DNA from 2 places in the Lysinibacillus sp. VIII_CA genome. Region 2 is predicted to be linked to the other one. Evidence: riboswitches for the same ligand, from Rfam matches in the RefSeq annotation. Region 2 holds a riboswitch; the other holds the start of a gene.
The links. Region 2 has a riboswitch for cobalamin ahead of cobT (nicotinate-nucleotide--dimethylbenzimidazole phosphoribosyltransferase). Riboswitches for the same ligand answer to the same signal wherever they lie in the genome.

Region 1: it holds a riboswitch for cobalamin, as region 2 does, so the genes downstream of both, ACP3VS_RS16160 (glutaredoxin family protein) here and cobT (nicotinate-nucleotide--dimethylbenzimidazole phosphoribosyltransferase) in region 2, are expected to answer to the same signal.

The regions. Positions count from the first base shown of each region.
Region 1 covers NZ_JBNFXM010000012.1:82,109-97,213, reverse strand. Annotated here, with positions in the region: gene ACP3VS_RS16180 (DUF2085 domain-containing protein) at 1-256, opposite strand, end outside; gene ACP3VS_RS16175 (S-layer homology domain-containing protein) at 959-2,824, shown strand; gene ACP3VS_RS16170 (chitobiase/beta-hexosaminidase C-terminal domain-containing protein) at 2,904-7,043, shown strand; gene ACP3VS_RS16165 (NAD(P)/FAD-dependent oxidoreductase) at 7,510-8,415, shown strand; cobalamin riboswitch at 8,942-9,119, shown strand; gene ACP3VS_RS16160 (glutaredoxin family protein) at 9,237-9,461, shown strand; gene nrdI (class Ib ribonucleoside-diphosphate reductase assembly flavoprotein NrdI) at 9,458-9,817, shown strand; gene nrdE (class 1b ribonucleoside-diphosphate reductase subunit alpha) at 9,814-11,907, shown strand; gene nrdF (class 1b ribonucleoside-diphosphate reductase subunit beta) at 11,895-12,863, shown strand; gene dut (dUTP diphosphatase) at 12,875-13,312, shown strand; gene ACP3VS_RS16135 (hypothetical protein) at 13,472-13,738, shown strand; gene ACP3VS_RS16130 (indolepyruvate ferredoxin oxidoreductase subunit alpha) at 13,891-14,127, opposite strand; gene ACP3VS_RS16125 (YwhD family protein) at 14,127-14,642, opposite strand.
Region 2 covers NZ_JBNFXM010000001.1:136,232-151,336, forward strand. Annotated here, with positions in the region: gene ACP3VS_RS00750 (CPBP family intramembrane glutamic endopeptidase) at 61-792, shown strand; gene ACP3VS_RS00755 (YjiH family protein) at 808-2,163, opposite strand; gene ACP3VS_RS00760 (IucA/IucC family C-terminal-domain containing protein) at 2,557-3,327, opposite strand; gene ACP3VS_RS00765 (ABC transporter ATP-binding protein) at 3,324-4,151, opposite strand; gene ACP3VS_RS00770 (FecCD family ABC transporter permease) at 4,202-5,242, opposite strand; gene ACP3VS_RS00775 (FecCD family ABC transporter permease) at 5,235-6,251, opposite strand; gene ACP3VS_RS00780 (ABC transporter substrate-binding protein) at 6,383-7,390, opposite strand; gene ACP3VS_RS00785 (CotD family spore coat protein) at 7,847-8,158, shown strand; gene glnA (type I glutamate--ammonia ligase) at 8,250-9,584, opposite strand; gene ACP3VS_RS00795 (MerR family transcriptional regulator) at 9,639-10,016, opposite strand; gene ACP3VS_RS00800 (aminotransferase class I/II-fold pyridoxal phosphate-dependent enzyme) at 10,174-11,424, opposite strand; gene ACP3VS_RS00805 (trimeric intracellular cation channel family protein) at 11,769-12,374, shown strand; gene cobT (nicotinate-nucleotide--dimethylbenzimidazole phosphoribosyltransferase) at 12,451-13,506, opposite strand; cobalamin riboswitch at 13,598-13,774, opposite strand; gene ACP3VS_RS00815 (DMT family transporter) at 13,843-14,700, opposite strand; gene ACP3VS_RS00820 (hypothetical protein) at 14,970-15,105, shown strand, end outside.

The DNA of each region.
Region 1 (15,105 bases), on a different contig from region 2:
CAGGTAATCCAGTGAGGAACCGCCTATTATTATTACTTGTCCATTTACCAAATAATTGTCCTATACCATCGATAGCCATTGGTAAAATTAATAAGGCTATAATCCATAAATCAAATCTTCCTAAAAGTATGACTAATAGTATGGATAAGAGATAGCCTACTGCCATACCAGTACACCTTGCACATAGTGGGAATTTTTTCCCATTATAATGAAATGACCGGTCTGGTCTTTGATGGCAAAAGAAAACAACCTTCAAAAGAAAATTAATACTATTTTCCAAAATTGTAACTCCTTTATTATTCTAGCGTATAGTATATAACATAAATAGAATTTATGGAATATACTACATAATTTAGTTTTAAATATATAATTTTTTAAATATTGATTGAATGATAAATTAGTTGTTCGGAAAGATAGTTCAAAAGAGCGTTTGACAGAGGATAATAAAGTTTTTTTTGAGCTATTAAGAAGTCGACAGCTTCGGCAAAGATATATAGGCCATCTTTATATTATGGGGGGGTCAATAGTAATAAATAAGTGCGGTTTCCAAAGCTGATTGAGTAGTTGAAACTCATCAGCTTTTTTCAGTTAAAGTGATTATCGCATTGTGAAAAAGGTTGAGGAGAAAGGGGCAAATGTTTCAATTTCTTTAAAAGTGATAGAGCGTTTACCTTGTCTCTGGCTTATATAAGCGGAAAAATTTAATGTAACGGCAGGGGAAAAAGACAAAGAGCTGATATTACTTCTCTTATTCATATTGTTAAAGTTTACTATAGATTATTTTACATAGTATTTAGAATATTAATAATAAATTAGAATGTTTTTATTATTTTTCTGTTAAAATTACTATGTTAACCAATATTTTGGTAGTGTTAATTTTGACAATTACCTTGAATTCATTCATTGGATTAAACAATACCCTTATTAAATAGGAAAATGGGGAGGTATTACTCTAAGTATGAGTAAATGGAGGAAATCGAAGTATTTAAAAGCAATAACAGCAATGGCATTAACGGCTTCAACAGTAGTGGTGGTAGCACCGATTGCATCAGAAGCAAGTAGCTTTAAGGATGTCCATCGAACGCATCCATTTTATGACGACATTAAGCATTTACATGATCGTGGCATGATTAATGGGTTCCAAGATGGCACATTTAAACCTGAACAAAACGTAACACGTGGACAAGCTGCTAAAATTATTGCAAGTGTTTTAGGACTAGACACATCCAATGTTAGCAATCCCAATTTTAAAGATATTTCTACTACTCAGCCATATTTTGGAGCTATTGCGGCTTTAAAGCAAGAGGGGATTATTGATGGGTATGAAGATGGAACATTTCGTCAGGGTGATTATATTCAACGTAACCATGTAGCAAAGATTTTAGCGAACGCGTTTCATTTAAAAGCTTCGAATACAAATTCATTACCATTCACGGATGTGCGTGCTGAGTACAAAGAAGCGATTGCTGCTTTATATGAAAACAACGTAACGAATGGCAAGACAGCTACATTATTTGATGGTTCTTCAAATGTAACACGAGGGCAAATGGCTGCATTTATTAATCGTTCAGAAGTGGTTGGTCCTTCGATTTCTCACCCCTCTCAAAGTGTAACGTTTAAAGTTGAAGACTATACAGCGAATGAAATGACTATTAATGGTAAGACCTATCTTTTTAATGATTCAGTAAAGTCAATTTTTACCACTGAAAACAGAACCGCACTATTGGAGGCTGAAATTACAGCAACAATTAAAAATGGTGTGATGACAAAAGTAAATAATGTTGTTTTAAATAATGCAGGTTCAGTAGAGAAGGGAGTTGTATTCAATACAAATGCAACGCTTGATTCCATAACAATTAACGCAGATGGTGTGACAGTTAAAAATATATCGGTTACAGGAAAAGCGACTATTACCCCAACTGTTAAAACAAAAGTGGAATTTGATGGAGCCACAGTTACTGACGGAATTTTAGTAGATACCATGGATGGAGCTAATGCTTCTTTAGAAAATAAAATTGCAAATCAAAGTACACCTGTATTGAAAATTAAAAATTCGCATACTGGAAAAGTACATGTCAAACGAAATAATATTTCGATTGTGTCGAACACAGTCATTCCTGAAATTATTATGACAGCTGCTATATCCGCTATCAATATTGATGGAGCAGCAAATAAGGTAACAATAGATTCTACGGCAAAACTGAATATGACTGGAAATGTAAAGTTTGAACGACTTTTGCTTTCCACGCCCGCGGAATTAGCGTTAAATGCTGCTGGTGTAGTTAATTATTTAACGATTCTAAACCCTGATGCAAGAGTTTCAATCGGTTCAGATTTACTAATAAATAACTTATCGATCCCAACAGGTTCATCTGTAACAAAGATTATTACGAATTATGCCTCGGTGGCTAGCAAAATTAAGGCAATTATTGGAGGTTCTTCGCCGAGTACTGGGGCACCAAACACAGGTGGAGGAAATGTGGCCCCTGATCCAGTTATTCCCCCAGAAAAAGTGAATGAATTTAATGTTAAGAATGCTGAGGAATTAAAACAAGCATTAAAAAAAGCTAAAGCAGGAGACGTAATTAAATTAATAGCTCCAGTGTCTTCAGATGTAACATTAACAGATTTAGTCATGATTGATTTGAATGGTCATACCTTGATGGGGAATGTAACGATAACAGCTCCAACAGCTAAAGGGAGATATTCTTTAATGCCAACTGGTAGTACTGGTATTATTGCAGGTGATTTAATCATTGATGCACCAAATGTTAACATCAGTTTAGATGGGTTATCTGTTGAAGGAAACACAGTAATTGAGTAATTGACTAATAACTTTTCTGTAAATTCCTTTGCAAGATAGAGAAAAGGTTAAAAGATAAAAAATCTAAGGAGCTAAATGAATGAAGAAATATGAATTTAATGTCGTTTCCAAAATAGCGTTATCATTTTTACTTGTAATTTCTATGATTTTGCCCTACCTAACAGTTGTAAAGGCGGAAACGACAGAAGCTATTGGAGTGGGGGAAGCTGTCAACCAATTTGATCCCAATTCAGCTAGGAATAATGTTACTGTGGAAGGATATATAGTTGGGTTTGTTAAAGGTGAAACTTCGTATTCAGTGATAGCAGATAGCGACACAAATCTGGCTATTGCCGACACACCTGGTGAAACAGATGTCACGAAAATGCTGTATATTCAATTACCAACCTCCCCAAGCTCATATAGAGCCAACTTTGGTTTAAAAACAAACCCAAGTAATCTTGGGAAAAAAATTAAAATAACAGGGACACTAGATAAATATTTTGGTAGTCATGCAGGGCTAAAATCACCCACTTCAATTGAGTTCGTTGGAAGTGAACCAACAGAACCGACTAATCCTTCTGTCACAGAAGGGACAATTGCCGAAGCTCGTGCAGCTGTTGGAACAGACCGTATAGTTCAGATCCAAGGGACCGTTACAGCAACACCTGGTAGCTGGGGTGGCAAGGCCTTCTATGTACAGGATGAGTCTGCAGGGGTATATGTTTTCTCTAATTCAACTGAAGCAGGGAGCTTAGCTGTTGGAGATATTGTCAAAATCACAGGGAAAACGAGTTTATTTAGTGGAGAAGTTCAATTTAATTCGCCAACAATTGAACGCATTTCTTCAGGGACAGCACCAGCACCACAAATAGTTAATCTACCCATTGATGACAGTATACAAGGTAAGTTAATTACACTGGAAAATGTGAAGATTAAAGATTTAGCGTCATCTGGTACGTATGGAACATTTGAGTTTAAAGCAGTTGATGCAGAAAATAACGAGCTTTTAATTCGCCATGATAACCGTACGGGCTATCAGTTCTCTCAATTTGAAGCAGGTGGGTTCAATAACAATGATGTGATTACAGTGACAGGGATTGCTTCCATTTTTAACGGGGCATATCAGTTAAAAACGTTAAACGCGGAAAGCTTTCAATTAGTATTAAATTATGAGCCTACAGAAGTAACGAATGTGAAAGCTTTTCCAGCAACGGGTGAAGTTTTTGCAGGTACAAAGGTAACATTGTCTACAGATACACCAAATGCAACAATCTATTACACGTTAGATGGTTCCGAACCGTCAACAGCTAGTGAGGTTTATAATACAGCAGCGGGCATTGTTGTAAATGAAGCAATGACGATTAAAGCATTTGCTACAGCAACGGGTTTAAACGATAGTGGAATGACGACCTTTAATTTTACAATTAAAGATGCACCAACCCATATTTCGATTACGGAAGCACGTAATAAAGAAATAGGACAAGTGGTAACCGTATCAGGTATTGTAACAGCAAAATTAGAAACAGCGACTGCTCACATTCAAGATGAAGACGGCGCGGCGATAGCTATTTATCCTGTAGATAGTCTTACTGCAAAAGTCGGTGATCGGGTGTTGGTGCAAGGTAAAGTAGATGAATATAGTGGACTAAAGCAATTAACGAATATTTCGCTTGTTGGCATGCCTGTTCCTTCTACAATACCAGAGGCACATATTATTAAAAGTATTGAGGTTGGAGAAGACAATGAATCGAAATTAGTAACCATTAAAAATGTTGCTATTACTGGTTCAGGTCAAAACTTTACCGGAACTGATGATGCAGGCACATTTGCTATTTATGATAAAACAAGAGACTCTGGTTTAGTAAGTGGAAAAACGTATGGGGAAATTACAGGCATTGTTGGTCAATATACAAATCATCAACTCCTCCCGCTTCGCATTATTGAAGATGTAACAAAGGTTCAGGATATCAAAGCTTCTCACGTTGGTGGAATAACAGCTGGTACGAAGGTTACGCTTTCTACCATGACAGAAGGTGCAACGATCTATTACACATTGGACGGCTCTGCACCAACAACAGCTAGTACAAAGTATACAGGGGAAATTATTGTTAATCAGCCATTGACGATTAAAGCGATTGCAGTGAAAGAAGGTTTAACGAATAGTGCGATTGCTACATTTGTTTATGAGATGATTGATACTAACAATGCCACAATTAGCGATATTCAAGGGGCAAGCCACCTATCGCCATATGTCAATTTAGCAGTAAATGATGTAGAAGGAATTGTAACATTCGTTATTAATTCAAGTAGCTTCATTATGCAAGAAGGCGAGACAGCATTCGATGGCGTAAAATCGACAGCGATCAAGGTAAGTAAGTCGGCACATAATGTAGTAGTAGGGGACGTTATTAAAGTATCAGGAAATGTAACTGAAGCGGGTGGCAACTCTCGATTAAGAGATACGCAAATTTCAGCAACCAATATTACAAAAACAGGTAAAGCAGTAATTCCAGAGCCTCTTGTGATAGGAGAGGATCTATTCCCGCCAAATAAAATTATTGATAATGATGGCTTGGCAATTTTTGATCCACAAGAAGATGGCATCGATTTTTGGGAATCCATTGAGTATATGCGAGTATCGTTCCCAGAGGCGAGAGTGATTGGACCGATGTACAATAATGATTCACCAATTGTTGTACCAAGCACAACAAATAATACATTTAATGTGAATGGCGGTTTAAATATTGCAGCCGATGATTATAATCCGGAAAAAATTATGCTTGAAGGAGTAGCTGGAAAAAATTATGATTCAGGGGATCGCTTTAATGAACCGCTTATCGGATTTGTAGAAAACTTTACAGATGGCTATCGACTGAACACGAATAATGTTTTTCCTAATGTAACAAAGGCACATCTTCAACAAGAAGTGACGCATCTTCAACCAGTAGCGGACAAATTAAATGTCGCTTCTTATAATATCGAAAACTTTTCGAATAATCCTGCCAATACATCTAACGAAAAAGTAGACAGAATTGCAGCGACATTTGTAAATAATATGAAGTCACCAGATATTATTACATTAGTCGAAGTTCAAGATAACGATGGTCAAATTGATTCAGGAAATGCAGATGCATCTGAAAGCTACATGCGATTAATTCATGCGATAAAAGCTGCGGGTGGTCCTGCTTATGATTGGATTGATGTCATGCCAATTAACAATACAGTAGGCGGTGCACCAGGCGGTAATATTCGTGTTGGCTATCTATATAATCCGACACGTGTTTCATTAGTGTCAGGTATAAAAGGGTTAGGCAACCAAGCGAATACATGGACAGCAGATGGAAGCCTTGCTTTAAATCCTGGCTTTGTTGATCCATCAAAATTTGTAGATACACGAAAACCAATTGCAGCGGAATTTGAATTCCAAGATGAACGTGTAGTTATTATCGGAGCTCACTTAAATTCTAAAGGTGGGGATGGTTCACTTTGGGGACCAACACAGCCACCAGTTTTAGAATCAGTTAAGAAACGTATTCAACTTGCTCAGGCCATCAATGATTTTATCGATGAAGGACTTGCCATAAATCCGAATTTAAATTTCATAGTGGCAGGGGACATGAATGACTTTGAGTTCACACCAGCACTTGAAACATTGAAAGGAGATGTTTTAACGAATATGATAGATAAAGCCCCAGAGCAAGATCGTTTTACGTACTTCTTCCAAGGGAACAATCAAGTGTTGGATCATATTTTAGTTTCGAATCATCTTGCGGATGTTACGGAAATTGACCTAATTCATATGAATGCGAACTTTACAGAGGCACAAGGCAGAGCATCGGATCATGACCCTGTATTAGTTCAAATTGATTTGCAAGCAGGAAAAGAAGAAATACCAACACCAATAGTACCTGAAAATGTATATAGCTTTAATCACTACAAGACTGGTAAATTAATAGTGAATCGTCCAAGCATTTCATTAACGTTAGGGGAAAATACCATTATTAAAAATGGCATTGCAGTATTTAGCCAATATGCCGAATTCCATGGCGAAGGATTTGCAAACAAAACTGTAGTGATCAGTCCTAAAAAAGGCAATGCGATTATTGACTTTAAAGGTACGAAAATTGGTTCCATTATTATTGAAGGAAAAAATGTAAAAGAAATCCGTAATTTACCTGCTGGATCGACCATAACGTATACAAAAGGGGCATCGGCAGAGGAAATTGAATTTAAGTAATGATACTTGCAGGAACAATGTAAAGCATATGCTAATCATACTTTATTTTGATAATTAAACAGTACGGACAGTATTCATGAAGTACAGTAAAAAAATTAGCCATTCCAAACTTTTGGAGTGGCTTTTACTTTTACCTCATTCATAACTAGCCTATAGTAGATTCATTTCTGTGGACAAGAATTCTTTCAACGGCAGATATTTGATGGTCCTATGTATTTTAAATATGAAAACGAAAAAATTGACGAAAAAAAACTAAATAGATATTATAGATATGTTAAGTCTTTAATAGGGCGGTAAGACCCGACAAACTAAACGTTATTTTATGCTACGTAATCCTTAATGAGGTAGTTAAACATTAAGGGTTTAATGACTCATAATTGAAAAGGTATATAACTTTTGCGGTGTCTTTTGCCTTAATTACAGATATTAAAGGTCTATAATATATTTTGATGTGGAGGAAAAAAGGATGAATAAATACGATTGTGTAATTATAGGTGGTGGCCCTGCTGGTTTAAGTGCTGCCTTAACATTGGGAAGGGCGCGCAGAAAGATTGCTATATTTGATAATGGAACTAATCGAAATCGTGTAACTCAAGAGTCGCATGGTTTTTTAACAAGAGATGGGATAAAGCCACAAGAATTTAAGAATATAGCTAGTAAAGAAATAAAATCTTACCCATCTATATCTATGTTAGATCAAACAATTATCGAGATAACTAAAGATGATAAAAGCGGTTTATTTCTTGTCAAAACTTCGGAAAATAAATCATATATGTCTGCAAAAGTATTGTTAGCTACTGGAATACAAGAGGAGTTTCCCCTCCCGCAAATCAGACAATATTATGGTAAAAGCTTGTTTAGCTGTCCTTATTGCGATGGTTGGGAGCTGAGAGACAAGCCATTGGCTATCATAGCAGAAAAAGAGGAGCATATTAAACATATGACCAAATTGGTTTTTAATTGGTCACAGGATTTAATCGTTTTTACGAATGGTCATCAACTTTCCGATAACGTTCAAAGTGAATTTGAACGTAAAAAAATTAAACTGTATACAGAATGTGTAAAAAACTTGCATGGGGAAGATAGTAACTTAATTAGTATTGAATTAGAAACAGGTGAACATATTTTAAGAAGTGGTGGATTTGTCGTACCTAATTTTTATCGTCCAAATAAATTTGCTAAACAGCTAAATTGCCAAGTTGATGAAAATGGGACAATTATTACTGATGGTACTGGACGAACAACAGCGGCTGGAATATATGTTGCAGGTGAAACGGAAAAGGGGGGTGCCTCTTCTTTAATGATCGCTGCTGCGGAAGGTTTTAAGACAGCCTCTAGTATAAATTTGGATATAACAATAGATAGGTTTTAAGTAAAAGGTTAGCTGATGAGTATAGAAAATTCATCAGCTATTTTTGTAAATAAAGGATAAAGTTAATATACCTAGTTGAGCGGACAGAGAAAGAACTTGGATATGTTATACTATGAATACAGAATAACTGGCTAAAGGTACCTGATTATTATGAATAGTTGCAAAGGGACAAGTACAACGAAAAATCTGCAAAGATAGGATATATTGAGTATGATGAATGATTTACATCTTTCTCAAAGTGGGTTGACGATTATGTAGTTTTAGTCATAATTGCATCTTTACTATTATGGAAAGATGCCTTTTTTATGAATAAAATTTCAATTGGGCCTCCGTTATTAGGTAAATAAATGATCAGCATGTATCTTCCTATTTTTTTTATAGTTATATTTTTATATGATTATGTTTTAGCTCTTTCGTTTAAGGTTATGTGAGAAAATATGAATAGTCTCAAATTGATGAACTTTTATTTCGCGATTTACTTTTTATATAAAGGATGGTACACTTAAAACTATTGAAAAACAATATATTGTGTTCGTTTTGTATAGGTACTACTATATGTAGTTTAATAGGGAAGTTCGGTACTATTCCGACGCTGTCCCCGCAACTGTAAAGCTGACGATGATTGTAACCACTGTGCATTCGCATGGGAAGGAAATCAGAGATTGAAGCAAAGCCAGGAGACCTGCCTTTATAAAACAAATTTATCATTTCTTCGGGGATTAAGAGATGGGAACGTCAGTATTTTTAGTATGTTAACGTTTCCATGTAAGCTATCTCTTTAGAAGAGGTAGCTTTTTTATTTTATGAAAAGAGGGATTACTATGAAACTTTATACGAAAACAATCTGTCCAAAATGCCTTTGGGTAAAATCCGAATTACAACGAGCAGGACTTGAAGCAGAAATTGTTAATATTGATCACGATGAACAAGCTAAACAAACAATTATTGATGCAGGTTTTTTAAGTGTGCCTGTTTTAGAGGTGGATGAAACATTTATAGGGGATGTTCAGGAAATTGTTTCTCGTATTGAGATGATTACACTATGATCGTTTACGCTAGTCGTACAGGAAATGTCCGCAATGTAGTATCTAAACTAAGGGCAGAATCTATTGAACTCTCAGAGGAATTAAGCTTGAATAAGCCTTATCTTTTAATTACATACACAGATGGTTTAGGCGACATTCCAGCAAAAGTGCAACGTTTCTTAGATAAAAACAGAGATTTTTGTAAAGGAGTAGTTGCTAGTGGCAACAGTAACTTTGGACATCATGTATTTGGCGCAGCAGGAGAGAAAATTGCTACTACCTATCATGTACCATTAGTGAGGAAATTAGATTTGCGCGGCAATCAAACAGATTATGAAGCTATACAAACGTTTTATGAAACGAGGGTAATGGGATGAAAACTTATTTAAAGCTTAATAATGACGTACTGAATCGTTATAGTACAACGGGGCTACTAGAGTTAGAAAAGGATCGTGAGGCTACGCGCCGCTACTTTTTAGAATATGTCAACGTACGTTTACGTTACTTTATAGATATAGAGGAAAAAATCCGCTATTTAGTTGATGAAGGCTACTACGAAAAAGCTTTTATCGACATGTACGAGATGGATTTTATTAAAAAGTTGTACAAAAAAGCGTATGATTATAATTTCCGTTTCCCATCATTTATGAGTGCTAGCAAATTTTATGACAGCTACGCTATGAAAAGTCGTGATGGAGAAGAAATCTTAGAAAAATATGAGGACCGGATTGTCATTATTGCCTTGTACTTGGCACAGGGGAACACGGTACTAGCAGAACGTTCTGTAGAAGCGATGATGGAAGCCTATCAACCTGCAACGCCTACTGCATTAAATAGTGGGAAGAAAGCTCGTGGCGAATTAGTAAGTTGCTTTAAATTATCCATGGATGACTCCATGAATAGCATCGCTGAAAATATTGGTTATTGTTTAGAGCTATCACGTCTAGGTGGAGGGGTCGGGGTCAACTTAACGGATTTACGTCCTTTAGGTGATCCAATTAAAGAAATACTAAATCGTGCAAGTGGTGTGATTCCAGTGGCGAAACTATTAGAAAATTCTTTTAGTTATTCTAATCAGCTTGGTCAGCGTAATGGCTCAGGAGTTGTTTACCTTAATATTTTCCATGCAGATATAGAGAATTTTATTTCATCAAAAAAACCAAATGCTGATGATAAAATTCGCCTCGCAACACTATCAACAGGTATTATTATACCAAGTATTTTCTTCGAACTGATGAAGCGTGATAAAGATATAGTGTTATTTAGTCCATATGATATTTTTAAAGTATATGGTAAACGAATGTCGGAAATTTCAATTTCTGATATGTACTATGAACTACTAGATAATCCTAAAATCCGTAAAATTAAACGTTTGAATGCGCGTAGACTCTATACAGAGGTAAAAAAAGCTCAATTCGAATCCGGTTATCCCTTTGAAATTTTTGATGATAATGTTAATGACGTACATCCACTAAAAAATATCGGTCGCGTAAAAATGTCAAACTTATGTACTGAAATCTTGCAAGTTCAAGAAACTAGTGTTATCACAGATCAAGATCAACCTAACGAATATGGGTTAGATGTGTCGTGTAATTTAGGGTCAATTGATATCCACGCAGCGAGTAAAGTAAATGATTTTGAAGCATTAATCGATACAGCTATGCACTTATTAACAAATGTATCCCAAATGACGCACATCAAAAATGTTCCGTCGGTCGCAAAAGCCAATCAATTAATGCACTCAGTAGGTCTAGGGTGTATGAATCTCCATGGACATCTTGTTACGGAGGGAATTATGTATGGCTCGAAAGATTCTATTCATTTCATGGACCGCTTTATGGAAGCAATGAACTATTATTCTCTAAAATCATCGATGGAAATGGCTAAAGAAAAAGCAGAAACGTTCTATCGATTTGAAGATAGCGATTATGCTTCAGGTATCTATTTTGATCAATATGTAAATAAGACTGAAGAAGAGCTTTCACCTGCTGTATTAAAAGCACTCGGAAACATTCCAATCATTACTAGTAAAATGTGGGGATTATTAAAGCAAGATGTTATGCAATATGGCTTATTCCATTCATATCGTTTAGCTATAGCACCAACTGGTAGTATTTCGTACATTCGTAGCTGTACGGCCTCCATCTCTCCATGTACAGAACGTGTAGAGGTTCGTGATTATGCAGATAGTCGAACAATTTATCCAATGCCACATTTAACAAATGAAAACAGTCATCTATATGTAGAGGCCTATGATGTTGATCCTTATGATTTAATTGATTTATACGCAGCTTCTCAAAAACATGTTGACCAAGGTATTTCAATGACTCTTTATGTCACTGATAATTGGACAACAGAACAACTAGCTAAAGTATACATTTATGCATGGGTTAAAGGGATTAAGTCCGTTTACTATGTTCGTCAACGATTACAAAGCTTAGAGGAGTGTGTAGCATGTCAAATATAGTGTATGAGGCAGTCAACTGGAACAAAGCAACAAGTGAACTGGCCCAAATTTTTTGGGACCAGCAATGGAAGCAAATTTGGTTTCCCGAAGAAATTGCAGTGAGTAAAGATATTCAACAGTGGAAAAGTTTTGAGCATCAGGACACGTATAAAAAAGTGTTTGCAGGATTAACCTTGCTGGATACCGTTCAGACAAATATTGGGATGAATCGTGTTGCTGCTTATACAGATGATTTACAGGAAAAGGCTGTATTAACCGTTTTTGATGCATTTGAGGCAATACATGCTAAATCATATTCTTATATATTTACAACGCTTTGTACAAACGAGGAAATAGACGAGCTCTTTGAATGGGTAAAGAAAAATGAATATTTACAATATAAGGCAAATAAAATAGCGGATATTTATAATAGTATTGAAGAAGGGGACGCTGAGAGCTTATGGAAAGCGATGTTTTCATCCGTTATGCTTGAATCCTTCCTTTTCTATTCTGGCTTTTTCTACCCATTATACTTAGGTGGGCAAGGTTTTTTAAGAAACAGTGCTGAAATTATTTCCCTCATTTTGCGCGACGAATCCATTCATGGTGTTGCAGTAGGATTTTTTGCTCAAAATCTATATAAGCAATTTTCAAAAGAAAAGCAAGAAGCTTTACAATTATGGGGCTATGAATTACTGCTGGATTTATATCAGAATGAAATGAAATATACAGAGGACATTTATGCGGAGACAGGATTATCGCCTGAGGTAAAAGCCTATGTGCGTTATAATGCAAATAAAGCCTTAATGAATGTTGGTTTTGAAGCTATGTTTCCTGAAGAAGAAGTGAATCCAATCGTTATGAATGGAATTCGTAATGAGGGCTCCACATATGATTTCTTTTCACAAAAGGGGGCTACCTATGCTAAGGCAAAAGTAGCGCCAATTACAGATGACACATTTAATTTTAATCGTTAGGATGAAGAACAATGAATGTAGAAGTAAAAATCAAAAGAATGCATGAAGATGCAATGCTACCCATGCAAGCTAACCCTGGCGATGCTGGGATGGACCTCTATTCCATTGAAACTGTAGAGATACCTGCTGGTGGGACTAAATTAATTAAAACAGGAATTCAAATTGAATTACCAAAAGGAACGGAAGCACAAATTCGACCAAGAAGTGGACTAGCCTTAAAACATAGTATTACAGTGCTCAATAGCCCAGGAACAATCGATGAAGGCTATAGAGGGGAAATCGGTGTAATTTTAATTAATCATGGTCAAGATACGTTCTTCGTAGAAAAATCTATGCGAATTGCCCAGATGGTGATTCAATTTGTCCCTACTATTCAACTCTTGGAAGTTAATGAATTATCTCAAACGGTTCGTGGAACTTCGGGATTTGGAGCGAGTGGTACAAAATAAGATTAAGTTTTCAATAGGCGTTTGTAAGGATTGAGTTTGGTATGTACTGAACTCAATCCTTTTTATTTTTCCCTAGAATAATCTAATCAATTTATATTTAAACATAGGTTGTCACATTTGTGTAACGTAGGTTCAGTAGGATTTATATGAGGTGATAATATGGCAGAAGAGTTTGGCATTAACCGAATGGTTGCTGGAGCGGATCAATATATCAAGTATTTAATGGATATTTTTAATGATTATGGCTGTCATTGGGCATTTTATGCATTTCGTGAAGGTACGTGGGATGGTATAGATTTTGAATTAGGTAATAAACCTGTCGGGGAGGCATATTGGAATGCGAAGGCTAATAGAGAGCTACCCTATAGACAAGCAATAGAAGTAGATAATTCTATTTGGGAGGTCTTGAAAATAGATAGCAAGTAATATGGTTTGTTCGCTAAGATCAAATAAAAAGTATATGAGTAGTACAAACCATCGTTTGTACTACTTTTTCACATGACGTTCAGAGCTCTAAATCATGACATCTATTCAATCAATATATTGCTGCTGGAATTAGATAGTAAGCTGTATATCATCTAGTTCCGAAAATAATTACGTGCTAGTAGAGTGGCAGAATGATATTCAGCAGGCAATTCATCCTCAAAAAAAATAGCCTCTACGGGACAAACTAATTCACAAGCGCCACAATCGATACAGATATCAGGGTTAATGACATATTGTGTATCTGTATTTACAATGCAATTTACGGGACAGACATCTAAACAAACGGCTGCTTTTTCATCCCTACATAATTCTGTAATTACAAAGGCCATTATAAATCCTCCCCTAATTGATGTTTTAATTCTTCAGGCGAGTGCTTCCAATACTGTTCATTAAATTCAGATAAAAATTGGAAAAGTAGTTTTTTTGAATTGGGATCGACATGACTTAGGATAAATGTCCCTTTAAGTGCTTTATCTAAATAATTTACTTGCTCTGGCAACGATTTATAGCCAAGTTTAATGCGTCGTTCTTCCTTTGCTACCCGTACTTCACTTGCAGTACATCCCGCATAATAAGGTCCATTTTCCCCGACCTGAAGAGCTACCCAAACGATCCAATAACGATTATAATCGTCACTAGCATGAGCTAAATCTGGTGAAAAACGCACTTTTTTTTCAATAATACTTCGCCCATGTAAGGCTTCTAAGTCTATAAATACGTGTTTTTTTTCACAATCTATAATAATAGGCGTTACATTATTTAAATCAAGGGTACCTACGCCGTAACCCCCATCTCCATCGGTTGAATCATTACTTAAGATGGTAAAATGTATCTTTTCTTTCATAGAAAACACCCCCACATACTTTCTACAATATTTACATGTTCCGATTTCCAAACAATTTATAGTACAAAAAATAGCACACTTATTACGATAGCTTTAAAAAAGAATCTAATTGAACGTTTTAGTAGCAATTTTAAACTATGCGTAAGGGCTGCCTAGGATTTCTCCTTATACTTTTTAGATTAAAAAGTATAACTGAACTATACAGCTTATTATCCTTTGTTGTCTTCGGACTTACGTCTGAATTGTTATGATCTGGTAAATTAACTATATACAGTTATGGATATTTCGCTAAAAAATTTTGGAATTTCACGTAATTAAGGAACTTGAAAAATAGTCTATTAAGAGGATGATTTAGGATAAATGGAGCTCAACCATTCTCCTAGTCTGTTGAAAAAGTTTACTTGACTAAGGGGAGGTAGTGCCATCCACAGACATTCTGCTGCACGACAACATTCAATTCTTA
Region 2 (15,105 bases):
TCTCTTTTTAAGTGTCTTCCTATTAATTACTGCTAGCATGATTAGGAGGAAATGAACAGAATGAAACAAAAAGTGATTGCCAAAATAATTGGCTTAGAGTTTCTTATCATACTTTTCTATGTTGGTAACGGAGCTTTTGTTTCTATTAAAGAACCATCAAGCCCTTTGTTACAGTTTGCTATGTTAGTTCCACTAGCATTGGGACTCTTCATTTATATTGCCCTGAAAAAAAACTGGCAAATGTATTTCTTTCATCCTATTCAAAAGAATCATTTATTAATGATTTTACCGCTACTTTTTGTTTTAGGAATCATCCTTGTAAGTACTAAAGGATTAAATCTCACATCGATTAGCGATCTTATTTTTATGTTTTTAATGCAAGTGCTTATTGTGGCATTTATAGAAGAGACCATATTTAGGGGCCTTATGCTGCGAATGCTTCTTGCCAAGGGTGCATTTACAGCGGTATTCATTTCTAGTTTATTGTTTGGCATTACACATGCTTTACAATTACTTGGTGGGCAATCGATTGAAGATACTATTATTCAAATCATCTATGCCCTTTTAGTGGGCCTTGTTCTTTCTTTACTTATTTTAGATGGGCAATCGATTATTATTACCATTCTTTTCCACGGATTCAATAATTTCTTTAACTTTATGGGAAATGTAGAGAGCCCTACGCTTAGTGGTTATCTTATTATTTTAGTGCTATTTGTCTATATGCTTGTTTTATGGAAGCGAGTAAAGAAATCCTATGCTATAAATTCCATGAAAAATGCCAAGTCCATCTAGGACTTGGCATTTTGATTAGAATAAAAGGTGGCCCACTAATGCAGCAATTGGAAGTGAGATAAGTGTACGTAATATAAATATCACCACTAAATCGAAAAATTTCAATGGAATTTTCGTACCTAAAATAAGTCCACCCACCTCAGACATATAAATTAACTGCGTGACTGAAACAACTGCTATGACAAATCTAGTGGTATCAGATTCAATCCCTGCACCTAAAATAGAAGGCAGGAACATATCTGCAAAGCCCACAACCATTGTTTGTGCTGCTTGTGCCGCCTCTGGTAAGCCAAGTACTGTTAAAATAGGCTCAAAGGGTTTGCCTAAAATCACAAAGATACTCGTAAATTCGGCAAGCATTAGGGCAATCGTACCAAAAGCCATTACGATAGGTGCAACACCAACCCATAAATCAATAACATTTCTAAATCCATCTTTAATAAATTTGCGTGGGTCACGATTGTCATGGGCAACAGCAAGTGCATTTTCTAAGCCATGTGAGACTAAATTATAGCCCTCTGGTAATTCCTCACGTGAATAGTCTACAGGCGTACCATCTATATATGTATCTTCTTTCTGTGCAAGTGGATAGATACGGGGCATAATAATCGCTAGTACAATTCCACAAAAGACAACTGTTAAATAGTATGGAATAAAATAGCGTGCCAAATGAACCGTATCCAATACTACGATACAAAATGTAATAGATACTACCGAGAAGCTTGTTGCAATAATAGCTGCTTCTTTTTTGGTATAGTTCCCCATTTCATATTGTTTACTAGTCATTAAAACACCAATCGTTCCATCACCGACCCATGATGTAAGGGCATCAATGGAAGAACGGCCCGGACTTTTAAATAGGGGTCGCATAATTCTCACCATCATTGTACCGAAAAATTCAAGAAGCCCGAAATTAGTCAAAAACGGCAAGAGGAATCCAGCAAACAAGAAGATGGTAAATAAAAATGTGACAAGACCATCATTAGGATCCATCAGTAGTCCACCAGTATTTTCGTTGTTGATGGCAAAAGGACCAAAGTTAAAGACAACCATTGAAGCAAAAACTAAGCCGATACAGCGGGTAATCGTCCAAAACCAATTAACATAAAACAATGTATCTAAAATACTTGGCTCTTTCACGTTTTTACGAGGAATAAATTTAGCCATAAGTGCGCCAATTGCTGAAATAGCAAACATAAAAATTGTAAAATAACTAATAATAGGAGCAACAATAGTTGCTAAAACATTTGCTAAAATTGCAATTGGTACCTTCCAGCCTTCTTCTGTTAAGACAGGTGTCATAAATAGAAAAATACCAATTAAAGAAGGGATGATAAAATAAACATATGTAGAAACAGCATATTTTTTCATTTTTTGATTAAAACCTCATTTCTATTAATCATGAAATTGCAACTTGATCTATTTCTCAATCTACTATTCTATAAGCTCTATATGTTGTGTTCATTCAAAACCTCCCCTCATAACCTGTTATAGTACTATTATAAAAACAATAGAGTTTTGAGTTTTAAACAGAAAAATACTCACATCATTCATGTTTTTATAACATTACTGTGTTATAAAACTATTTTAAACGCTATAAAGCCATTGGTTCAATCTCACATTTTTCTGAATTTTTATACAGGCAACAAATGCTTCAATCAAGTATAACAATTATATAAGATAACAAACAGAAATTTTTAAAGTAAGAAAAAGTGAATAAACATCACATTTATTCACTTTGAGGAATTTGTAAACTTTATGAGGTTAGACGAGTCTTTTGATTTTAGGACAGGAGATACAAAAGTCATTTGCTTCATCAGATGTATGGTAATAGAAACAACATGTTTTTCTTAAGCGGATAGGTTGCTCAGATTCCTTTATTGTCACTTTAGGTCCACAATATTTAGTCAGAGGATTTTTCTTCTCGCCAAAGAGAGCACCTGGTGCCTCATGTACAATATAGGCATAATCCTCTTGTAGGCGAGTAATTTCTTGCTCATTGGCCCCTTCTCTTATTTTCGTTTCATATAGCCAATTGACATAAATAGCTGTATTTTCCCATAAGATTGTTTTTGGGATTTTACTTACTTTCATTAATGACTGCCACACTTTTGCTAGATTGTCCGCAAAAATTCCTTTCAGCACCTCGTCACGCCATGATTTACGATCAATTGTTGGCACAGACACCGTATGATCTATGAACCGAACGTTAGGTAGCCATGGCTTCGCATGTCCTTCTGCTTCCACCCAAATATTATCAATAGCAACGTGTAGCCCTTTATCGTATCTCGACATGGCATAGAATGCTGAAGCCATCGTCAAGACACTATAACGCTTTCCAAATAACGATGCTGTCACTAATAAAGAGGCCGATTGAAAAAAAGGTGCGATTGTTTGTAAATAGACTAGGGCCAGTTCAGAGTCCAATAAATTTTCCGCTCTTATGGAGTAAGTAGCGTCTATCGCGGGCTCAAACGTCAATCGATAATCGCTTAATAGTATGGGTATTTCTTCAGCTGACAATTTGTTGCTCAAGTGGCCGCTACCTCCTCAAATGCTTCCATCTGAACTGTTCTTCCCTTACCATGCGGAACACATAATGGCGTTCCAAATAGAGGGTCTCTCATTATGGTACAGTCCATCCGAAAGACCGCTTGTACCATCTCAGGTGTCACCACTTCCTCTGGCTTTCCTTGTGCGTATACCCGTTTATTTCGCACAGCTACAATATGATGAGCATAACGACAGGCTAAGTTTAAATCGTGTAATACCATAACAACTGTACGGCCTTCATGTTCATTCAAATCAAATAGTAAATCTAAAATTTCTACTTGATGAGCCATATCTAAATAGGTTGTAGGTTCATCTAGTAAAATAAGATCCGTTTTTTGAGCCAATGTCATAGCAATCCACACACGCTGACGCTGTCCACCTGATAATGCATCTACTGGGCGATCCGCAAATTCGGTCATCTGTGTCACCTCAAGAGCATTGTTCACAATAGTTTCATCCTCTGTAGACCATTGCTTTAACCAGCTCTGATGAGGGTAACGACCTTGTTTAATCAATTGTTGGACAGTTAATCCTTCTGGTGCAACAGGTCCCTGTGGAAGAATGGCTAACCGTTTTGCCACCTCTTTAGTTGAAATGGCGTCTAGTGGATGATTTTCTAAGAAAATTTCACCTGACCTTGGTTTTTGCAGTCGGGCAAACGTTCTAAGGAGCGTAGATTTTCCACAGCCATTGGCACCTACTAGTACCGTAATTTTCCCTTTTGGTATTTGAAGATTCAAATCTTCTAAAATAAGATTTTCACCATAGCTAACATCTAGATTTTGTACTTCTAAGACGTTTTTCAAAATCCCTTCACCCTCTTCTCTCACGCTTTTAACTCATTTATCATTGGGCATTATTGATTGCGCGTTCTAAATAGTAAATATATAAAGAATGGTGCTCCAATTGCAGCCGTAAAGACACCTGTTGGTAAATCCTTTGGTAAAAAGGCTGTACGTGCAACAATGTCAGCTACAATGACAATAATGCCACCAATTATAGCCGTAACAGGTATTAATCCTGCAAAAGAACGCCCTACTAGCAATCTACTCATATGTGGGGCTACTAATCCAACAAAGGCAATTCCACCAGCAAAAGCAACTGCAGAACCAGCTAGCATTACACTAATAAGTAAAAAGAGCAAACGGTACACTTGAACTTTTACGCCCAGCCCTATCGCAATGTCATCTCCTAATTCCTTCACATTGACGGTTCTCGCTAAAACAAATGTTAGAGGTAATAAGAGAGTAACCCATGGTAAAAGCAAGTAGACATCTGTCATATTTGCCCCATACAAACTACCTGTCAGCCATAGATAGGCCTTCGTTGTTGCGGCTACCTCGCTGATCACCAACAGCATAGTTACCACTGCCTTTGCTAACGCGGAAATCCCAATTCCAATAAGCACCATACGTATAGGTGTGACACCTTTTCTCCATGACAGCAGGTAAATGATAAAGGAGATAATAGCCGCACCTAAAATGGCAGCTAACGGTAAAAATTGAATGCCCACTGACCCCATAAAATACACGATAAAAATAATCGCACCCATGGACGCCCCACTCGTTACACCAATAATATCTGGAGCAGCTAAAGGGTTGCCTATGATTCCTTGTAAAATTAAACCAGCAACTCCTAGCGCAGCACCAACTAATAAGGCCATTAAAATACGCGGAAGCCTTAATGTATGTAAGACAAAATCGTACTCTCCGTTTCCGTAGCCTAATAATTCCTTCACTACGGTGACAGGATGAATAAAATCGCTACCCGCAGATAAACCAATAATCGTTATGATGACTAATAATAAGCTTAACAGTAGTATAATCCAACAAGTCTTTTTGGCGATTTGAAAAGATATGCGATCGGATTTCGTTCGAATCGTCCTATAATTAGACATTTTTAGCTAACCCCTTTCGTGCAATATAAATAAAGAAAGGAGCACCAATTAATGCAGTCATTACACCAATTGGCATTTCTAATGGCATAATTACGTATCTTGCTGCTATATCTGCAAGCAACAGCAGTATGGCTCCTAATACCGCACTGTACGGTATAATCCAACGATAATCCATGCCAACAAGATGAATCGCTATATGAGGGACAATTAAACCAATAAAGCCAATCGAACCTGCTACAGCAACTGAGCTACCTGCAAGAATAATTATGATGATGCCAAGTGTGAGTTTCGTCACCATTGTTCGTTGTCCCAATCCTTTTGCAATATCATCACCTGATTGTAAAATATTTATAGAACGACACATACCTATTGCTATGATCGTGCCCCCTAAAATAAATGGTAGGACAGGTATGAGCATGTCTATGCTACGACCTGATACTGACCCCGCTAGCCAAAATAGTACACTTTGTAAACCTTGTTCATCAATTACTAAAAGCCCCTGCGTAAACGAGACAAATAGAGCTGTAATCGCTGCACCAGCTAGTACTATTTTAATCGGTGTTAAACCATCTCTTCCTAATGATCCAAGGAAAAACACCATAGCTCCCGCTGCACCAGCACCTAAAAAGGCAATCCACATATAACTCATTAAAGAATTAACAGAAAAAAGAGTAATGGCACTGACAATAAAAAATATTGCCCCTGCATTAATACCTAAAATATCAGGAGCTGCTAAAGGGTTTCTTGTTAATGCCCGCATCAATGCTCCCGAGATAGCAAGGCTTGCGCCAACTACTGTAGCGATCACAGCTCTTGTAAATCTAGATGTTCGAATAATGACATGCTCCTTATTAGCAGCATCATAATGAAAAATGGCATCATAGATTGACGAGAAGGGAATAGATGTTTGACCAATAGTTATGCTGAACATAAACGTCAGCAATAGGACCAAACAACTGATGAACATCCCTATTTGTTTCATCGAGGTAGTAGAAAGAAAAATTCTCATTTTGCGCCAACTTTCTTGAACCACATTTTATCTTTTGAGAAAAGTTGTAGGTTTTTATAGGCGAAACACTACAAGGAGAGGGCTGTCTCTCAAGCATTCTCTAACACTTTAAACAGCCCTAATCACTTTCTCTATTTATCTAATTCAAATTTGTCATAAATATCATCTAGCATTAAATTAGCACTAATCAATCCGCCAGCTAGATTCCAATTGATTTCATCTACTTGGTAAACTTGATTTGCCTTCACAGCATCGAGCTCTTTCCATAGAGGATGATTTGTCCACTCTTCATAATTCTTTTTCACAGCGTCATCATTTTCCATAAACATATAAATGACATCGGCATTCATTTGCGCAATACTTTCTTTATCTGTTAGTTTGACGATCTCCAATGAGTCATCAGTTAAATTTTTAGGACCTTGGAAGCCAAGCTCTGACAATATAGAACCTGCATATCCAGTTACATAAATACGTGCATGGTCTGCTCTGAAATTGACAACCGCAACATGGAATGGCCATTTATCGCCAAGCTTCTCTTTCATTTTTGTTTGGAAATCAGCAACTCGCGTATCCCAATCTCTAAATAACTCTTTAACCTTTTCTTCCTCATTCATTGCTTGACCCATCATTTCTGCTGTACCTTTGAAATCAAATACCGTTTCATGAGCAACGGTTGGAGCGATTTGTGATAACTGATCATAAATTTCCTCATGACGAACTTTCGATGCAATGATTAGATCTGGTTTAAGCTTTGCAATTTCCTCAAGATTTGGTTGTGTTTCTTGTCCCACAACTGCAACACCATCTAAATCTTTTTTCAAATAATTATAAAAAGGTGCTTCTGCCCAAGATTCTACTGCTCCTACTGGCTTAATGCCCATTGCTACTGCAACATCAGTAGCCCCTTGGTATAGCGTAACGATTTTTGTAGGTGTTCCTTCAATTGTCGTAGTACCCATAGCGTGGGTAATTTCACGGCTAGAAGACTCTGTATTACCTTCTTCAGCTTTATCAGTTTCTTGCGAACTACTACTAGTGTTTGATGCTTTATCTCCACATCCAACCATCAAGAGAGAGAAGATTGATACTAATGCAAAAAGAATAAAAATATTTTTGTTACGTAGTGATAATTTCGACATACATTTCCTCCTAAATTATAATCAATAACGATAATCATTATCAATTAAAGAGTATACTGTATGACTGTTTGCTTGACAATATCTATTTTTTCAAAAAATATACTTTTTTAATAATTTTATTGTTAATTTAGCTTCCAACTCAATCATCTATAGTTTGGAAGCATTAGGTTTGTTGGTTATTTGTAAAAATTTCGACACAATTATCGCAAGATGCAGAGGACTATTGTTTAAACACTAGATCGATTCACTACTATTTTGACAACAATAGAATGTGAAAAATGCGATTTGTAGTTCCTTTTTTCACCTAATGTGAAGGCAATTCTACATTAGATGTTCTACCATTCCAGTGACTTGTTAGATTTACCTATTCAATAATAGGCAAATAAATAGTCCCTATTGACGTCTATCTCATATCTTAATAATGAACGACAACTTATCAAAACAGGAGGTTATAACATGTTTCAACGAAGACGCCATCCGGCAAAAGGTCCACACTGCTGTCCGCCACAAACAATGCCCATGCAATTTGATCCACCACAATTTTTACCACCAGAGCAATATGTTCGCACAAATTATATCCATACAGTTGTTCCACATGTACAACCAGCACATGTCACAACAGTGAACAAACATATGATTGATCACCAATACTATTTCCCATGCACAGAGTCAGTTGTTAATGAATGCTGTGAAACACATACAATGTGCGGTATGCCACCTAACCCTTGTCATATGCCGCATCATCCCCATAAACATATGGGCTATTAATAAATAATGAGGGGGGCGAGTCATACCCGTTCATTATTTCAAACAAAAAAACCGAGTATCCTCTCTTAGAGGTACTCGGTTTTATTCGTTATTAATACATTTTTAAATATTGATCGCGTTCCCACTGATGTACAGTTGTACGATACATATCGAACTCGATTTCTTTTGCTTCTTTAAAGTTAGCATAAATATGCTCACCTAAAGCTGCTTGCGCTACTTTATCTTTAGCCAGTAATGTTAAAGCATCGTCAAGTGCTGCTGGTAGGTTTTCAATACCATTCGCTTGGCGCTCTTCTTCCGACATCACATAGATATTACGGTTAATAGCTGCTGGTGGTGTCAAGTTTTGACGAATACCTTCTAGACCTGCCTCTAAAATAACAGCCATCGCTAAGTATGGGTTTGCGGATGGGTCCACTGAACGTACTTCTACACGAGTTGACAGACCACGTGCTGATGGAATACGAATGAGTGGTGAACGGTTTTGTGCTGACCATGCTACATAACATGGCGCTTCATAACCAGGTACTAGACGTTTATAAGAGTTAACTGTTGGATTTGTAACAGCCGTGAAACCTTGTACGTGTGCAAGGACACCAGCCATAAATTGCATAGCTGTATTTGATAGTCCTAATTCCGTAGATTCATCATAAAATGCATTTTCTTTACCTTTAAATAGTGACACGTTAAAGTGCATACCAGAACCAGCTTCACCAAATAATGGCTTTGGCATAAATGTAGCGTGTAAACCGTGTTTACGAGCGATTGTTTTCACTACTAATTTAAATGTTTGGATGTTATCACAAGCTGTAACAGCGTCTGCATATTTAAAGTCGATTTCATGTTGTCCAGGAGCAACCTCATGGTGAGAGGCTTCAATTTCAAAGCCCATTTCTTCTAGCTCTAATACGATATCACGACGGCAGTTTTCACCAAGATCTGTTGGAGCTAAATCGAAATAACCACCATGGTCATTTACTTCTAAAGTTGGTTCTCCTTTTGCATCTAATTTGAATAAGAAAAATTCAGGCTCTGGCCCTAAATTGAAGCTTGAGAAGCCCATATCTTCCATTTTTTTAAGAATACGTTTTAGGTTATTTCGTGGGTCACCAGCAAACGGTTCGCCTTTCGCAGTGTAAACATCACAGATAAGACGTGCCACTTTCCCTTTTTCAGAAGTCCAAGGGAATACCACGAAAGTATCAAGATCAGGATATAAATACATATCTGATTCTTCGATTCGAACGAAGCCTTCAATAGATGAGCCATCAAACATCATTTTATTTTCTAGTGCTTTGTCTAATTGACTTACAGGAATCTCAACGTTTTTGATTGTGCCAAGAATATCTGTAAATTGTAAACGAATAAAGCTTACATTCTTTTCTTCGATGAGACGTTTAATGTCCTCTTTTGTGAATTTACCCACAGTTTTCCACACTCCTATAATTTGTCTAGCTTTTATGTTTACCCTACCCTATTTTTAATAGAATCGAGATAAATCCCCTCGTCGGATGGATGATTTTTGCATGCGCTGTGCTTGACGCATTTCTTCGCGCATAATTTGACGTAATTCAGAATCACTTAAATCTTGTTCTTCAATTGTAGAAACAGGATTTTTCCTTTTAGCAAATATCTTTTTAATCTTCGCCATATTCATACCCTGTTCTAAGTAGTCTTTAATTTCAAGCAATGTGTCGACGTCATTTAATGAAAACATTCGACGGTTGCCTTCTGTTCGGTGCGGCTCAATTAAATGGTGTTCTTCATAATAACGAATTTGTCGTGCCGAGAGCTCAGTTAATTGCATTACAATACTCATTGATAATAACGGCATAGTTCGTCTAATTTCACGACTCATTTAAGTCCTCCTCCAATACCCGCTTATCATATAACGAAATTTTTTCACTGTCAACCAACCATGTTAGGTTTCCTAACATGGTTGGCACTATTTTTTTCAATCCGAGAGAAAATTGTAAAAAACTATTCAAATTTACGGTTTGTCCATTTCCTCATCTCTATTTTTGAATAGCTTGTACCGCACTACAAATTGCAAATTTTACATGTTCATAAGTTAGCCCACCCTGTATAAAGGCTGTAAAGGGAGGTCGTATCGGCCCATCTGCTGTTAGCTCTATGCTGGAGCCTTGGATAAATGTCCCCGCTGCCATAATGACATCATCCTCGTAGCCTGGCATATAGGCTGGTTCTGGTGCGTAATGAGCATTTATTGGCGAGTTGGCTTGTATTTCCCGACAAAAGTCAATCATTTGCTGTGCGGTTTGGAAAGAAACCGATTGTATTAAATCTGTCCGATGTGCCTGGTAACTTGGAGATGTATTCATCCCTATTTCCTCCAGCATAGCTGCCGTAAAAATGGCGCCCTTTAATGCTTGTGATACAACATGTGGAGCTAGGAAAAACCCTTGATAAAAATCACCCAATGTATTTAATGTAGCTCCTGCTTCTGCCCCGATTCCAGGTGAAGTCATCCGGTACGCACATTTCTCCACTAAATCTGCTCGGCCTGCGATATAACCTCCAATTTTCGCTAATCCTCCACCTGGATTTTTAATGAGAGAGCCCGCCATTAAATCAGCACCAATCTCTGTAGGCTCTTGCTTTTCTACAAATTCACCATAGCAATTATCAACAAAAATAATGGCCTGTGGAGCTAGCTCACGAATCTTTGCACACATATCAGCAATCTCTGCTATAGAAAAGGATGGTCGCGTTGCATAGCCCTTTGATCGTTGAATGGCAATCACTTTCGTTTTTGCCGTTATGACCGCTTCCACTCCTTCCCAATCAATGGTTTGATTATCCAGTAACTCAACATGTGAATAACCGATTTGATAATCTTTCAAGGAACCTGTATCTTTGTCACCACCATCAACAATGGATTGTAACGTATCATATGGCTGTCCAGAAATATAGAGCAACTCATCACCAGGACGCAGCACACCGAATAAACTAAGCGTAATTGCATGTGTGCCTGAAATAATTTGCGGTCGAACAATGGCGGACTCTGCTCCAAACACCTCAGCATAGACACGCTCTAAATTATCGCGTCCCTCATCGTCATAGCCATAGCCATTGGATGGGTGTAAATGATAATCACTCACTTGATGCTTACGAAATGCCGCTAGCACTTTTTGTTGGTTATAAAACGCCATCTCTTCCACCCTAGCATGAAAAGGTCTCACTCTTTCTTCTATTGTTGCCGCTAAAGATAGCGTCGATGCTGATAAATTAGATGTAAACGTCATTCTTTTCTTCTCCATTTCACAATTGTCATGCATATTATTCCGTAAACTTTATTCTATATCTAAATGGACCTCGATTATCCTAGGATTCCCTGATTGTCTACTTGTAATGAACGCTTATGACAGATGTTTTTCTTTATTTCATTAACATCTTATCAATTTGTATAGGTCCCTGTAAAACTTGCCTATTGTTTCTGAGTGAAATTTACGCTAAGCTAATGTGCGGACTTATTTCAAGAAGCGTATTTAATGTTTAATTTTGGCTATTAAATTCATAGATTTTGTTACTTACAGGATCTTTCAACTTTAGGAATGAGGTTCATTTATTGATAGAAGGGGTGAAAGGGATGGCTTGGGAAGTTTTTAGTATGATCGGTACAATTGCCTTTGCTATTTCTGGGGCAATTATTGCAATGGAAGAGGAATACGATTTATTCGGTGTTTATATACTCGGTATTGTCACTGCTTTTGGTGGAGGGGCTATTCGAAATTTACTTATCGGTCTACCTGTCACGACATTATGGGGACAGGATATGATGTTTCAAATTGCGCTTGCTGCAATTACCATATTTTTTATTTTTCCACATCATTTGATTCAACATTGGCATCGTTGGGGTAATTTTACAGATGCGATTGGTTTATCAGCATTTGCTATTCAAGGCGCACTCTACGCCGTAAAGCTGGATATGCCGATTAGTGCTGTCATCGTAGCTGCGGTCTTAACAGGGTCGGGTGGTGGTATCGTGCGTGATTTATTAGCTAGACGAAAACCACTTGTACTTCGTGACGAAGTCTATGGTGTGTGGGCTGCTCTCGCAGGGCTTGTTATTGGATTTGAAGTTTTTACAGGAGATATCTTCCTTTATATTTTATTTGCGGTAATTACAGCATTACGTATTCTTTCCTATATGATGAAATGGCGTTTACCTTTGCGAAGGTTGAATCGGGCATAGAGTCTATCATTGATAAAAAAAAACGAATAAGCGCAAATAGCTCTTTAACTATTTGCGCTTATTTGTTTTTCAGTAACTATTTAGCCAAAAGATTCGTTGCTTCTTCCAGCGTCACCATATTTTTCATCATTGAGCAAGCAGCATCTAATAGAGGAAAGGCTAGGGCTGCACCTGAACCTTCTCCTAACCGCATATTCATATGCAGCATCGGTTCCACTCCCAACAATTCAGCGGCTATTTTAGCTCCGGGTTCCTCCGAAGCATGAGAAGCTATGATAAAGTCCTTTACTTTCGGTTCAATTTGATAAGCTATAAGCGCAGCAATAGTCGAAATAAAACCATCAATCACAACAGGTTTTCGGTGACTTGCGGCAGCAAGTATAATACCAGCCATAGCCCCAATCTCTAGCCCTCCAACTTTAGCTAGTACATCAATGATATCGTTAGGATTTGGTTGGTTAAGCATAATTGCTTTTTCAATGACCGCTGCTTTATGAGCAATTCCTCCTTGACCAACACCTGCTCCAAACCCGGTTATTTGAATAGGGTCATAGCCAGTCAAAACAGCTAAGATTGCTGTGCTCGGCGTTGTATTACCAATGCCCATCTCACCTGTTCCAAGTAGGTTGGCCCCTTTTGTAATTTCGTCTGTTGCCACACGAATCCCCACTTCTATGGATTGAATAGCCTCCTCTCTAGACATAGCAGGGCCCTGTGCTATATTACCTGTTCCATATTTCACCTTTTGGATGATTACGTCCGCATTGAGAGGGATATCCTCCTTAACTCCAACATCTACCGTTACAACTTTGGTATTGGTCACACTTGCAATTGCACAAACACCTGTACCTCCCTTCGGAAAATTCAATGTTTGAAATAAAGTAACCTCTTGAGGATTCGGCGTCACGCCTTCTTCACAAACTCCATGATCTGCTGCACAGACAATCATCACCTTTTTATCAATCATCGGATATAACTGGCCTGTAATTCCAGATAGTTGCACAGCAATGGACTCCAATTTCCCTAAGCTTCCTGGAGGCTTACAAAGAATATCTATTCGTTTTCTTGCTTGCTCCCTACTATTTTTATCAGCGCCTTGAATGTTTTGAATCGTGTCATGTAATAATTGCATTGTCATTTCTCCTCTCGTTCTTCATGAAGACAAAATAAAAGCCTGTAGTTTATTGTCATGACAAATAAACTACAGACTTTTCCATCATCTATATTCTTAAAGCAAATAGGCAGGTCTCCTGGCTTAAGTTCAACATTTCATAGTACCTTCCCAGCAATGAGCTAGTGGTCTTCACTATTAAACTCCCTTTTACAGTGGCGGGTCCGCTAAAGTTTTTCACTTTATTCCCTATTCTCCCTTAATGGGCACCTAAAGCTTATATTAAACTACTTTTAATCTACGACAGAGTATTTTTTCTGTCAATATTTGAATGCGTTACTTGTATCATTTCTTCGGCTACCTATTTTTTTCTAGCTCACTTAGCAATGTTGACCCTAATAATAGTATCGCTCCTATTAGTTGTAGTAGCGTCATTTTTTCTCCAATAAACATCGTTGAAATGACTAATGATGTCAGTGGATCTATATAGCTAAGGATGGCTATACTTTGCCCTTTCAGCTTTGACATGCCCCAAAAGAACAATAAAAATCCAACTCCTGCATGGACAATACCTAATACTATTAATAGTAAGACTGACTTAAAACTGATTGTCATGACCTGAAATCCTGTTGTCCCAAGTATATAAAAACAAAGGAAAAATGCTGCTAAAGCTAGTTGAATTAATGTATTTCCTGGTTCTTTTATGTTACCTATACATTTATTTGTAAATGTTAGAGCTGTGTAAAAGCATGCGGCGATAAGACCGTAGACAATGCCAATAAATTGTTTACTGTCCCCAGTGCCTTGACTTTGGACAATCAAATAAAGTCCGATAAGGGCCACACAGACATACATCATTTTTCTGCCAACTAGCTTCTCCTTTAAGATAATTGGAGATAAACAGATAACGAGTACTGGTGCAACATAATAACTAAGTGCAGCATTAGCAATTGTTGTTTCTTTATAAGCCTGAAATAAAAAAATCCAATTCCCACATAAGGCAACACTAGAAAGTACTAATTTCCACTTATTTTTGAGAATACTTCTTTTCGTAAAGCTTTCCTTTTTATAAATAAAAATCACTATCAAAAAACAAGCACCAATTAAGCTCATCCAAAAAGCGATTTCACTTGAAGATAAAGGTATATACTTGGCAAAAACACCAACTGCCCCAAAAATAATCATGGATAATACAAACGCTAATTTTCCGCTCATTACAATTCCTACTTTCTACGTATAAGTATTAACCTACACAGTAGAATCTATTGAAAATGAGCAAACTGTTATTGTATGCCTTACCAGTAGATTCTACTGTAAAGACATTGTTGGGGGTGCTATTGAACGAAACATACAAATCCCTCCTTCACCGATATAATTGTAACATATTTCAGAAAATTAAAGAGTATGTTTTATAGATAAAGGGAAAATGAATCACTAATTACTTCATTAGGTAAGGATAAAATTTTCTTTAAGGAGGAGTTAGAGTGCACGCAAGAGAATTAAGAAACGCTATTGCAGAGACTTGTGAAAACTATGATAGTCAATATGCGCAGTTAGTAAAACCGATTAATCAGTTATTAATGAATGTTGATGCTTTCATCAGTGAAGGAACAGCGTATG